DNA from 2 places in the Psychrobacillus sp. FSL H8-0484 genome. Region 1 is predicted to be linked to the other one. Evidence: riboswitches for the same ligand, from Rfam matches in the RefSeq annotation. Region 1 holds a riboswitch; the other holds the start of a gene.
What was found. Region 1 has a riboswitch for S-adenosylmethionine ahead of MHH81_RS17455 (bifunctional homocysteine S-methyltransferase/methylenetetrahydrofolate reductase). Riboswitches for the same ligand answer to the same signal wherever they lie in the genome.

Region 1 (7,326 bases):
GCAATTTCTCTTTTGTATAAACAGGCTGCGTGATGAAATAATCTGCTCCACATTCTATTTTTTTCTCTAGTCGCTTGATAGCACGATCGAGTACGCGAACATTTGGATTGAAAGCTGCTGCAACGGAGAAGTTTGCTTTTTTTCGAAGCGATTTTCCCGAGAATGAAATACCTTCATTTAGCTGTTTAATTAATTGAAGCAACTCTAAGCTGGAGACATCATAAACACTTGTTGCACCTGGGAAATCTCCAATTTTTGTTGGATCGCCAGTTACAGCCAGTATGTCATGGATGCCAAGTGCATCAAGCCCCATTAAATGTGATTGCAAGCCAATCAAGTTGCGATCACGACAAGTAATATGTGCAAGTGGACGAATATTATTTTGCAGCTTTAGCATGGATCCCATTGCCATATTGCTAATTCGCGGAGAAGCTAGTGAATTATCTGCCATCGTGACTGCGTCAATTCCAGCGGCATAAAGCTTATCAGCCCCTTCCATGAAAGTAGATGTATCCAAATGTCGTGGCGTATCCAATTCAACAATAATCGTTCTTTCCGTCTTCGCTTTTTCATGGAGTGGCTGATTGATTGTTGGCTCTGCTTCTTGAATAATAATGGCTGTTTTCGGCTTTACTATTTTATTTGTAATCGGAGGTAAATTACCGATTCTTTTTTTCACCGCTTCTATATGTTTAGGTGTCGTTCCACAGCATCCACCGATTAACCGGACACCTGCTTCCCTTAGGTATAATGCTGCTTTACCAAAATAATCTGCTTCGGATTCATATACAATACGTCCATCCTCTATATCGAGCAGACTCGCATTTGGATAAGCTGAAAGAAACGCTTTTTCAGGGAGTGTGACCCCTTCAAACGCTTGGATTGTATGATGAGGTCCTAATCGGCAATTGACTCCTACAATGTCGGCCCCAATTGCTGCTAGCTGATGCAAGGCTTCATTTAGCGATAAGCCATTTTGCAAGATACCTGGCTCATGCATCGATACTTGGGCAATGATTGGCGTATCCGTCATCTTGCGCAAATGAGTCACAGTGGTAGTTAGCTCCTCCAAATCATAGTACGTCTCTAACAGTAAACCATCTGGATTTCCCGATAAAAGTTGAGTTGCTTGCTGGTCAAGCGTTGCAATAATTTCACTGATGGAAGCATCACTCTTACGTATTCCTCGGATGCCACCGATCGTCCCAAGCACAAATTGTCCTCCTGGTGCAGCTGCTCTCTTCGCAATTTGCATCGCCGCTTCATTGATTTCTTTCACTTGATGCTCTAACCCGTATCGCGCCAACTTAATCGCATTTGCTCCATATGTATTCGTTTGGATAATATCTGCTCCTGCAGCAATATAGTCTTGATGAATCTTCTCTACAATCTCAGGTTTCTGTATGTTTAATTCTTCATTACAATAATCAATTCCGTATGAATAAAGCAGTGTCCCCATTGCACCGTCTGCAGTTAACATATTTCTTTGCAATTTCTCTAACAATCCCATTCGCTCTCATCCTCTCTAAAATACAAAAAAAGCCTTCTATGAAAAAGAAGGCTTTACGAGTATGCAATATTCGTACCTTCTCATCTTTCAGACCATAATATGTCTGCTGGATTTAGCACCTGACCTTTCGGCTGGTTGCTGAAGCTTCAAAGGGCCAGTCCCTCAGCTTCTCTTGATAAGAATTCACTATTCAGTTTTTTAATATTAGGATTATACTACCTTTATTCAACTATAGCGTCAAGATGTGTTTAGAATTTTCTAGATATTCTGATTTGAGATGAGAAGATTATCCGATTGTAATTGGTTATTATCCGATTCTTTTTATTTATTATCCAATTTTCATGGGTAATCATCCGATTATGATCGTTTATTATCCGATAATCCTACTTTATTATCCGATTCACCTATTTAAGTCCCAATTCCACTTATAAATTGTATTTCTTTTTGCTGTTCCCTCTCTCATAAGCTCCATTGAATTCAATATACGTGAAACGGATTGGAAAGATTCCAACTTTAAGAAATATCGACACTGCCGATTATTAATACTCTCCCCAACTAATACAAACCACTCCCAAATCGCCTTCTCGTGAGCGAGTCGATCCACATAACCACACCTCAAACAGTTCCAGCCATTTTTCCTTTTCACCATTCCGAACTTTTCACACTTCTCACAACAAACCCCAGTCAGCAAATCATTCGGATGGATGCCCCATCGATCACACATGGGATAAGGAAAATACGATTGATGGCTCGCCACCATTTTCGCTGCTAACTCATGCATTTCATCCACCTCTAAACACACTTTCTCTCGAGTAATATTCCTCAGAAACACAGGAATCGTTTGATGAAGTATCGTAGGATATTTCACAGATGACTCCACTACCAATACCTTCGAGTTCGTCAATACGATCACACCATAAATAGGAATCCTCACTCCGCGTACTTGCAACCAGTCATCGAGCAAATATATATTGCGCTCAATTTGTCCCTCTGGACTTTCAAACACATCCACTTTCCCCTCATCATTTTCTCGTTCTAGTTGCAAAGGATTTTGCTTAAAACGCAATCTTCCACCTATATTTTTACTCTCTAAAATAACCGCATAGTACTGCGTAACAAATACTGAATCGATCTGAAACTTTCCATACGATTCTAAACTTACATCATGCAACACCACGTACTCAAACGGAAAGGAATACTTCTGAAACACCCCGTCCACTCGCACTTCCCCGTGAATTCCAGCCTTCGCCATATGCATTTTCGAATGAATCAAATCCTTCATGCCGTGCATTTCTGGCAATCGTCTTTCTAACAACTTTAAACCAATATAACTGTACTCATTCGAACGTGTTTTCACTATCAATAAACCACCCCCATTCGCATCGTATCACATGAACAATAAATGTAAATTTCACTAAAACAACGACAATTCCATTTCCATATTAAAAAAAGGACCAAAATTAAATTTTGGCCCCAAATTTGCATTCACAATTAAATTCTTACATTCTTTCAGCTATTAACTCAGCCGTTTCTTTCCCATTTTTAATACAAGCTCCTATACCTACTCCATAATAGGAACATCCTGCAAGCATTACGTGAGGAAACAGTGAATCCATTTTCTCGTTCAACGATTTAATTGCTTCGCCATGCTCTAAATGATAGTTTGGCATTAGATCATTCCATTTCGTTACTTCTACCACTTGGGGTTCACCATTTAGCTTCAAGCTCTTTTCGATATCTTGTAAAGCCACTTCTACTAGCTCGTCCTCGCTCATATGCTTCATGCCTTCATACGCGGGATTAGTGCTCTTATAAAACATTCGCACAAGTAAATGACTGTTTTTGGATGTGTGCTTCCATTTACGACTTGTCCATGTGCATGCATTACATTTCACATCGCTATTTTCAGAAACGATAAAACCTGTTCCCTCCGCAGGAAGCTGTTCGTCTGGAATATCAAATCCCAAATAAATACTAATAAGTGACGAGTTTTTCAGCTTATTAAAATCGTTATCTAATTCCTCATTGTGCAATATTGCTTGCGCAACATTATGTGGAGTCGTTAACACTACGTAGTCTGCTTCAATGTACGCATCGCTTGATAACGATACTTCGTATGTTGTCCCATTCTTCACAATTTTCGTTGTGTGGACTCCTTTTAAAATAGTAGATTCATTCAGTTCTTCTTCCATACGATCGATTAACGTCGAAAGTCCATTTCTAAAAGAGATGAATTTTTTATTCGCAGCAGCCTGAAACTGTGATTTATTTTCATCTAAGCCTTTTATGATACTACCGTATTTGTTTTTATAATCAACTAAGTAAGGTAACGTAGAAGCTATGGTTAGCTTGTCCAGATTCCCAGAATACACGCCGGACAATACTGGAGCAATTTGTTTCATTACTAATTCTTTTCCGAAAAAATGCTCTAAAAATGAACCAACGGAACTCTCTTTCGTAAAGTTTTCATTTGGTAAATCAAAATCTTTTAATGCTTCCTGTTTTCCAGCCTCAGATACTAATGTGCTGCTATTTAAAGATTCCACACTAGTAGGAATTCCGAATACGGTATCCGCTGGTATTGCGTGTAGCTCATTGTTTGTATAAATATAGGAAATTCCCGTTGCATTATAAACAAGCTCGTCCTGTAGTTGCAGTTCTTCTACCAATGGCATAACGCCTGTATTGCGAGCTACAATGGAGTCTGCTCCCACTTCCATGATGAAATCCGCTTCTTTAACAGAGTAAATTTTCCCGCCTAAGTAATCATTGGATTCAACTAAAACCAATTCGACATCTAGTGATTTTTCTATTTTAAGTCTATGTAAATAATGCATAGTGGACAGTCCTGTAATTCCTCCACCTACTACAACTACCTTCTTCAAAATTATCACTCCTTCTATGTAATCAAGAATAACTCACTATCCCTAGTATAAGCAGTAATAAAAATATATAGTATGATTTCTCTCACTCTTCCAATGTATTTCTGCAAAAAATCTCTAATAGTTTTCAGGATTGTCAAATTTCTAATCGTACAAAAAGACCCTTTATTAGTTTATAAAGGGTCACTGTAGACAAACTCAATTTTTGATGCATAGAGTTGTATATTAAATTCGGCAAGGACCACCACTTCGCTTTCCGTGGGCTTGGCTTCAGCCTCGGGCCAACACGAGGTTGGTCATGAAGGCGTTGCCGCAGGACGCGGCGTTCTTAACCTTCCTTCCTCAAGCGTTCCTGCGGGGTCTTCTGCTCAAGCTGTTCCCACAGGAGTCTTCGTGGTGGTCCCAGCCTTATAAACAATTCATTATAGATATCCACTATCTTTACTTTTAATTATATAAAGCAACCTCTTTAGGAATATCTATTATTATTCATAACCGTTTAAAAAGATACTTTTGTCGTCAAGCTAAGACCCTTTATTAGTTTATAAAGGGTCAGTAATCTTTCTAAGTACAGCACGCACTGGACTGCCATCTGCTCCTTGAATCCTTAACGGCAAGGCAATCAATTCATAATCGCCAGATTCCACATCCTGGAGTAATAAATTTTCTAGAATATGGACGCCGTGGTGATAGAGTGCGTAATGGGCAGGTAAGTCTTTATTATCTAGTGCATCGACGGAAGGACGATCAACTCCGATTAAGAAAATACCCTTTTCCTGCAAGAAAGCACCTATATTTTCTTTCAGCACGGGAATTTGACTAGGAAACTGCTCCACACAAACATTAGCAGCTGTTTTTAATAATAAACGCTTCACGCCATCTAGCTCAAATCCTTCTAGTTCTTCTCGTCCGATTGCATTAATTCCTAGCACATCGACCACTTTGGCACGGCCTATATAAATATTTACGTCGAGCATGTCAATCGTTGGTCCGCCATTGTCAAAATGAAACGGTGCATCGGCATGGGTTCCAGTATGCACGCTTGTCGTGAACCGACCGATATTAACAGAACCAGTCTGTTCTTTTGAAAATGCTATGTCAAATTGAAAGGCAGTATCGCCTGGCCAAGTACCGATTTTATTGGATAAAGGTTGCGATATATCGATCCATTGTTTTTCCATCTTTATTCACCTCTATAAACTTGTTCGTAAATCCCATAGCTCTGGAAAAAAACGATGATCGAGGACTTTGCGCAAATAATTAACTCCTGATGAGCCACCTGTCCCAACTTTAAAGCCAATAATACGTTCGACTGTTTTCATATGTCGGAATCGCCATTGCTGGAGCCAATCCTCTACATCCACTAACTTTTCAGCTAATTGATATAAGTCCCAATATTGATCGACGTTCCTATATACTTCCTTCCATGCTTCGGCAACGCTCTCATCTCCACCATATGTTATCGAATAATCACGCTTCACTACTTCCGTGTTAAGAGCAAACCCTGCTTTTGCTAAGGCTTGTATCGCTACATCGTAAATACTTGGTGCATGGAATGCTTTTGTTAATTGCTCATGTAGTACTACGTCCTTCTCATAGATTTTAAGAATATGTTTCGTTTTAAAACCGAGTGCAAACTCAATCTGTCGGTATTGAAAAGATTGAAAACCAGATGCTTTTCCCAGCTTGTCTCGAAACTCTAAATATTCAGCTGGCGTCAATGTGGATAACACATCCCAGGCTTGAATAATCTGCGTTTGGATTTTCGTAACACGAGCAAGCATTTTAAAAGCCGCTTGCATTTTATTTGATTGTATTGCTTGAATCGCACTAGATAGTTCGTGAAGTAAAAGCTTCATCCATAGTTCACTTACTTGATGAATAATAATGAAAAGCATTTCATCGTGATGACCAGATAAACGTTTTTGACTAGATAAAATATCGTCTAGACACAGATATTCACCATATGTCATATCATTTCGGAAATCTGTATAGATTCCTTTTTCGCTTTTTAGTTTTTCATTCGATTTCGAACTAGACTCCATCAAGTAACCCCTCCTATTTTATGCAATGACGTCTCGCTTGTTTTCATACTTCAGATATGTTTGCTCTTGCATAATCTCTTTTAGAATTTGAATAGTATTCCATACATCTTCAAAGGTGTTATAAAGGGCAACCGGCGCTAAACGAATACCATTCGGCGAGCGAAAATCGGGAATGACATGAAGTTCTTTTAACGCCTTACAAATACGAGCAGCCTCTTTATGCACAATATAAATATGCCCCCCGCGACGATCCTTTTCACCTGGATTTCCAATTGTAAAAAGATAGTCACTAAGCTCTTCTTCTATTAAGAACATCATATAATCTGTCAGTCTTAAGGATTTATCACGAATTTGATCTATCCCAGCTTCCGCAAATATTTGCAGTGATCCGTATAATGGTGCAGCGCTTAAAATATGTGGTGTACCAATCTGATAAGCCCCCGCATTAGATGCTGGTGTCATGTGAATAGACAAATCAAATTGCTTTTCCTTATCCGAACCAAACCACCCTGTAAGGCCAGGCCGTTGCCCAAAATGCTTGCGATTTACATATAAACCCGCAACAGCTCCTGGACCTCCATTTAAATGTTTATAGTTACACCAAAAAGCAAAATCTACATCCCACTCCTGTAACTTATGCGGTACGGAACCAATAGAATGACACAGATCAAAACCTATAAAAATATTTCGCTTATGCGCCTCTTCTGTTAGCAATTCCATATCTAAAACTTGTCCACTGCGATATTGAACACCAGGTAATACAATTACTGCAATATCATCTGTCATTGCTTCAATAATATCTTCCTCGTCTAACGTTTCTCCGTCTCTACTTTTGACAAGTTTCAAATGTTCTCCGGGATCATACCCATGCAATACTAACTGACTATTA
Region 2 (7,326 bases), 1.8 Mb from region 1:
TAGAAGAAATTATGCCAGTGAGGTTTAATATAGCTATTTCAAGACACATAAAAAAAACACCCCTCATGATGAATACTATTCGTCATGACGGATGAGATATCCTTTTATTCACCTATGTTCTCGTTTAAAAATGCTAATAAGTCTCTGTGATTTTCTGCTGCTACACCATGTGCTATTGGATAGCTTTTAAATGTAACATTCGCTCCCTGTTCGGTGAAATAGTCTTTACTTGCAACTCCCCATTCAAATGGGAGCATATTATCTAATTCACCATGTGAAATAAATACATTCAATTGATCAACGGGTTGTGTTGCATACTCTCCCTTCGCAAAGGCTGGAATATATCCACTTAGTGCAACTATTCCTTTTATTTGTTTACCCATTACAAGGGCTAAAGTTTGAGATAATATTGCTCCTTGGCTAAAACCAAGTAGATACACTTGCTCCCTATCTACTGAATATTCTTCCATTGCCTCTTGGATAAATGATTGAAGATCTTTGATAACTTGATCAAAAACCGTACGATGTGGCTTACCAAGCCCTTCAATTGTAAAAAATGCATATCCAGGTGGCTGGCTAATTGGCCCACGAATACTAAAAATATGACATTTCTCTTTTAAACTCGATACAAGTCCTACTAAATCATTTTCATTGCTACCCATGCCATGGATTAAAAATAGTGCAGGATATTTTTTATTTTCATCGGTCGTTTGTGGTGCACTATGAATATAAGTAAATGTTGTGTTCATGTATATCTTCCCTTCCTTTTTAATTTAACTAATCATAGCATTTTTTTCCTTTACCTAACTAATCATTTGTCTACAAGAAATAAAAGAAATCGATCACATTTTTCAATAATGGTCTAAAGGTTGTCACGAGGTCATGCTGTTGACCAACTGGCAACCTCTTTTGTCGTCTTCGCGTTGGGCTTTGTCTTCTTAGGCTCTTGTTTTGTCGCGTTCATGCTTAAGTTTGTCTCGTTCAGTGCATCATTTGTCTCATTTAGGATTATTCTTCCAGCAATAAACCTATTACACTATAAAACAGTCGAACTTCTTACATTAAATGGCTTAATGAGACCAATTCTCCCGTAATCGAGACTAAATACCATAAACCCGCAACCAATTCTAATAAAAACGAGACCATTTTCAGAATTCAAACAAATGAAAAAGAGCTACCCTTCATCGGATAGCCCCATTAACCATTATTCCCACTCATATGGTGTTGCTTGGTATACATAATAGTTCAACCAATTCGAGAATAATAAGTGTGTGTGCGAGCGCCATGAATTCGATGGTTGTTGTGTTGGATCATTTTGTGGGAAATAGTTCACCGGTAAATCTATTTCTATTCCTTTATTCACATCACGTACATATTCTTCTGCCAGTGTTGTGGCGTCATATTCTAAGTGACCGGTAATCATAATATGCTTCTCATCGTTTGAAATAATGAGGAAAACTCCGGCGTCGTCAGAAATCGAAAGGAGTTTAAGACGAGGATCAGCTTTAATTTCCTCAAAAGAAACGGATGTATATCGAGAGTGTGGCACATAGAATTGGTCATTAAAACCACGAACTAATTGGACGGTTGGATCAGACAAACGGTGACTAAACACACCAGAACATTTCTTTGGTAATTCAAATTTATCAATACCATAATGATGATATAAAGCAGCTTGTGCTCCCCAACAAATATGTAATACAGAAGTGACATTGGTTTTCGACCAATCCATTATTTCTGTTATTTCATTCCAATAATTTACCCGCTCAAATTCTAAATGCTCTATTGGGGCTCCTGTAATGATCAATCCGTCATACTTTCGATGCTTTATTTGTTCGAAGGTTGTATAAAATGTATCTAAATGTGTTTTACTCACGTTTTTCGATTCATGAGTGGCAGTTTTCATGAATGTTACATTCACTTGTAATGGTGTATTACCTAGTAACCTTAAAAGTTGTAATTCTGTTTTTTCTTTTTCGGGCATTAAGTTCAAAATGATAATATTAAGCGGACGAATGTCCTGCGCAAAAGCACGGTCCTCATCCATGATAAATATTTTTTCCTCTTTCAGTAATTCAGCAGCTGGTAATTGTTTTGGAATATTAATTGGCATAACATTCTCTCCTTTTTTTTAAATAATAAAAACCCTCTTTTCTCAAGGATAAGAAAAGAGGGTAAGTGAATCGCACTCAGTTCTTATCTTTCAAGACTTTTCAATCTTGTAGGAGGTAGCACCTTTCTGATTAACATCAGAGGTTGCTGAAGCTTCACAGGGCCATATCCCTCTGCTTCTCTTGATAAGAGTATTCGTTTATATACTGGTTTATTAATCTAGTAAATATTAGCACAATAAATATAATATTACAACAATTAAAAATAATCAAAATGGAGAAATAGACTTCTCCTAACAGCTATTCTTCTAGAAAGTTCTTTCTTTAAAACCTATTATTTTCATGTGTTGATTTCCATTGTTTTAAGTGAAAGCTCGCTCTTATTCTTATGAAAGGACTTCAAAAACAATACCATTTCCACTTGGATCTATTGTAGAAAATGACTGTTCCTGTTCATTCATTTCCACATTATTTTGAAGAAGTTGATTTTTAACTTCTTCTAAAGCTTCACTAGTCGGAAGTACGAGTGTATATTCTTTTAATCCAGTAGCATTTGCTGGTGGATGTGGATTATTTTCTCCTGCCCAAACATTTCCTGCAATATGGTGGTGATATCCCCCTACCGAAATAAAAAATGCAGAATCTAATACAATTTGCTCTTCAAATCCAATGACATCTACATAAAATTTTGTAGATGCTAGAACATTCGCTACTCTTAAATGCACATGTCCAATCGTTGTAGTAGCTGGAATGCTTCCATCTGTATCGAAGTCCGCTAATTCTGCTAGCTCTTTGAAATTTAAGGGATTACTACCACCTGGATATTTCGTCCAATCTTCTCTAGGACGGTCCGCATAAATTTCAATTCCATTGCCTTCAATATCATACAAATAAAATGCTTCGCTATATCCATGATCGCTTGCACTGTCTAAACGAGCGATAGGAATAAACCGTTCAAAATGCGTAAAGCGTGGTTCTTGCTCCAATGGACTATCCACCGTCTTTTTACTTCTTAATATATGAAATAATTTCGTAGCAAAAGCTTCCCTAGTTGGAAGTAAAAAAGCTGTATGAAAAACACCAGTACTTCTAGCTCCTTGTAATTCATTTGCCGTTTTTTCTAATTTTAAGATTGCTCTTGTTCCACCTTTTCCGGCTAAGGATGCATTTATTTCGTCTCGTTGAATTACTTGTAAGCCAACTACATCTTCATAGAAAGCTATTTGTCTTTCTAAATCCTTTACTTTTAAAACGACATGACCTACATGTGTATCTTGATGAATGACAAACGCACCTTTTTTAGTAGCAGAAAATACTTCTGACATATTATCCCCCTCGTTCCACTTATTAAGTGATGAATGCATTACTATCATATGAAATCCTCCATCTCTATATTTGGAGAGTGGTTGGAAAAAACTTCAATAATTAAAACTCGTTTCCGATAGCTTTATTAGAGCTTGAAAAAGGTCTTTTTTTATGACTATAACGTCGCTTTATGTGTCAAATTCGACTTAAAAAGAATGGAATTTTCATACCGCTTGTTCAACTAACCTGCTGCGTTAGTTCAATAAAAAAAGAGCTGCCTAAGCAACCCATGTTCTTTAACTAAAGTACCCGTTAAATGCACCAAATGATAATAAAGATACTTACTATCACATTTAGAAGCGTTTAATACATGAGCATTATATTAACCCAAGATTCATCTTCATTAAAAAAAACTGATTTATATAATTAACTATTCCGTTTACACCGTAGTATGGTTTGTCACCTTTCATACCTATTCGTTCTTGAGAGTTAAGAGGCTGTCATTCGGAAATTTTTTTTGATAATGCGAAAGGACAATAAGAGGGAAAATATATCGATAACTGTGATAATGAATATAGAAACTGCCAGCCATTCCCTGTCCTTTTGGATAAGATGTTGTCCAGTCAACTTTATCATTATTTTCTAAAATATATTTGATGCCGGATGTTATTTCCGGTGTAAGTTTGTCTTCAGCAGCAATCAGCGCATCCAATGCCCAGGCTGTGTGAGTTAACGTACTGGCTCCCAATGGAATGTACGTTTTCATTTGATCACTTTTACAAGACTCTCCCCATCCCCCATCCGAATTTTGAATATCACGAAGCCATTTGACTGATTTTAGAATTGAAGGATGGTCCGATGATATTCCTGCTGCAACAAGCCCGGTTATAGCAGCCCAAGCACCATAAATATAGCATATGCCCCATCGGCCATACCACGATCCATTCGGTTCTTGATGATCTAATAACCAATTTACACCTAACTTTATAGAGTCGTGACTCTTCTTTAAGTTAGTGAATTCCCCGAAAAATTCCAATGTTCTTCCCGTTAAATCTGCACTTGTTGGATCTGCGAGTAAATATTCAGCATCTTCAATTGGAATAATAGACAAAATGCTATTATTCACGCCTTTTTCGAATGATGGCCACCCTCCATCATCATTTTGCATTGAAAATACCCAGTCGATTCCTCTGTCCCAAGATGTATGGAACTTTGGATTTTTATAAACGGTTTTGCAGATTGACCTTAAGGCTGCAGTAGTATCATCAATATCAGGGTTCATTGTATTTACATCTGAGAAACCCCATCCCCCTGGAAGACTAGAAGGACTGTGTATGACCCAGTCCCCATATTTATCATGCTGACGTGTTAATAAAAATTGGTTTGCTTTTTTTATAACGGGATCTAATTCGGAAACGCCTGCTTCTTGCAAGGCATGACTAATTAAAGCTGTATTCCATACCGTTGCTGTGGTAAATTGCATATGAGTCTTCCCGTCAATTTGGCATTTCATAGACTTTAATCCGTTTAACGCCTGAACGATTGTGGGATGATCTTTCTTATATCCAAGGGAAAGCAATGCGAAAATTAGCAGAAATGTCGAGCTAAAGTAACTGTATAAGGTGCCATCTGGTTCAATTCGTTCTAGCATATACTGTTTTGTCTTATCTTCCGCAAGTTTCTGAATTTGTTTTGGCAAACCAATTAGATCTTCAATTCTTTTTTGAATGGATAAAAGAAAAGGATTCCATTCATTTGAGAGGACCCTTGATAAATATTCTTCATACCACCGGTTGTGGTTCAAAATATATAAATCTGAAATGTTTGGACTTTTATTTGTTTTAATTATATATTTCTTATCAGCAAGAATCATGAGTGGAGCGATATTCGCCCTTCCAAAGACGGAAAAGTCGAAAAAATTCATTGGGAATGAGTGTGGCAGTAAAACAAATTCTGTCGGGATAGTAAAAATTTTTTCCCATGAAAATTGTCCAGTTACTGCCAGCATTATCTTTGTTAGTAAACTACTTTTGTCTATTCCCCCATTTGTTAAAATAAACTGCCTCGCTGCTTGCATTCGTGCATCATCATGAGAACAATAGCCGGAATATAGAAGGGCGTAATAAGCTTCAATCGTGGCAGCTACATTCCCGTCAGCTTCTTCATCATAAAACAGCTTCCAAGCCCCACTTTCTTGTTGTTCGCTTAAAATCCGATCTACTAGTTCCTTTATTAATTCTTCATCATCAATCGTCATTGAACGCAATAAAATAATCATATAGGCATCCGTTGTAATTCCTGTTTCAAAAGGATAATCCCAAGTTCCTACCTCAGATTGATCCTTCTTCAAGATGCTTATAATTCGTTTAATTTCGTCGGATAGGGTATCGTTCACAAAATTCGTCCTTCCTATACCATAAATTCAATACACCTAAACATATTCGATTAGTTTTAAAAAAATACGAGGAAGATTAAGTATCTTTAGTCGGAAAAAAGCAAAGAATCTGTTTCTGCTTTGTAAGATGCATTTTCTTGACAGTTTTTTCAATGAACTACTAATATAAATTGAAATACAAAAAGTAACCCCTTCAATTCAATGCTGAAGGGGTCTTGTTAATATAATGCGGGTTATCTAAAGTTGGTCAAGTTCCATGAGTAATTTCACTTGTAAATGCTATGGCGTATATTCTGTTTAATATTCAGCGTTAAACAATTGTAAACATTTTGAACTAAATGCAGAAATCACTTCATCCATATCAATTGCAATTCGTTTCATTCTTCATTCTCCATCCATTGTTCAACTAAAGCTTCTAATTGTTGTTCTTGTTCGTTTTTAGTGGTAACTAACTGTTCATATCGTTCCCAATCATTTTCCGATTGTATTTGTTCTGTCAGAAGCTTGATTTCTATCTCTAGTTGCGCAATTTTGTCTTCAAGTGATTGATCTAGTTTAGTTTTATGCTTAACAGGTTTCTCTTTTTTCTTTAGTACTACCTCTTTCACTTCCACTTGTTTTAATTGTAGCGCTTCCCATTTTGCACGAGCCCATTCGTATGGTCCTTCAAAGGTTGTGAGCTGTCCCTGATCTAACCAAGCTGTCCTCGGGAACAATTTGTTTAAAAAATATCGATCATGTGAAACAGCTAGTATTGTACCTTGAAAGTCATCTAATGCATCTTCTAAAACCTCGCGGGAATCAATATCTAAATGATTGGTTGGCTCATCTAACATTAATAGGTTAATATCTTGGTGCATGAGCTGCGCGAGACGAAGACGCATTCGTTCTCCTCCACTTAAATCACCTACCCGTTTAAATACATCTGGTCCATAAAACATGAACTTTGCTAGTATGTGACGAGCATCACCTTCGAACACATTTACCTCACTTCGAAATACGTCGATTAATCGAGCTTTAGGATTTGAGATTTCAAAGTGCTGTGACAAAAATCCTACACGAACATTACTTCCTAGTCGCGCAATACCTGAGTCAACAGGTAATTCCCCACGTAATATATTTAAGATTGTAGACTTTCCAGTTCCGTTGCGTCCGACAATAGCGAGACGGTCTTTCCAGTACACATGTAAATTTGCATGTTGCAGTAGCATTTTCTCACCAAATGATTTACCCGCTTCTTCCATAACCACTACCTCTTTGCCACTTCTCGGAGCAGCTTCAAAGGATAAATTCATTTTTTTAGGATCTATTAGAGGCTTTCTTACTTTTTCCATCCGTTCCAGCGCACGTTCCATGTTGCGTGCCTGTCTATGAAGACCTGGATTAGGTGGAACAGCTTCATTTGCCCATATTCTTAACCGTTTAATCGCTTCTTTCATTTTCTTAATCTTTTTTTGTTGTTCCTCATAGTCTTGGAACTCTCGCATAAGCCTTGCTTCTTTTTCCATCATAAAG

Region 2: another riboswitch for S-adenosylmethionine. It lies ahead of metA (homoserine O-acetyltransferase MetA); the one in region 1 lies ahead of MHH81_RS17455 (bifunctional homocysteine S-methyltransferase/methylenetetrahydrofolate reductase).

What each region holds. Positions count from the first base shown of each region.
Region 1 is NZ_JBBOSZ010000001.1:3,567,019-3,574,344, forward strand. It holds gene MHH81_RS17455 (bifunctional homocysteine S-methyltransferase/methylenetetrahydrofolate reductase) at 1-1,510, opposite strand, end outside; SAM riboswitch class I at 1,588-1,692, opposite strand; gene MHH81_RS17460 (nuclease-related domain-containing protein) at 1,911-2,867, opposite strand; gene MHH81_RS17465 (protoporphyrinogen oxidase) at 3,010-4,395, opposite strand; gene kynB (arylformamidase) at 4,935-5,573, opposite strand; gene kynA (tryptophan 2,3-dioxygenase) at 5,586-6,437, opposite strand; gene kynU (kynureninase) at 6,456-7,326, opposite strand, start outside.
Region 2 is NZ_JBBOSZ010000001.1:1,760,373-1,767,698, reverse strand. It holds gene MHH81_RS08330 (alpha/beta hydrolase) at 105-749, opposite strand; gene metA (homoserine O-acetyltransferase MetA) at 1,205-2,113, opposite strand; SAM riboswitch class I at 2,194-2,304, opposite strand; gene MHH81_RS08320 (VOC family protein) at 2,498-3,436, opposite strand; gene shc (squalene--hopene cyclase) at 3,889-5,811, opposite strand; gene abc-f (ribosomal protection-like ABC-F family protein) at 6,189-7,326, opposite strand, start outside.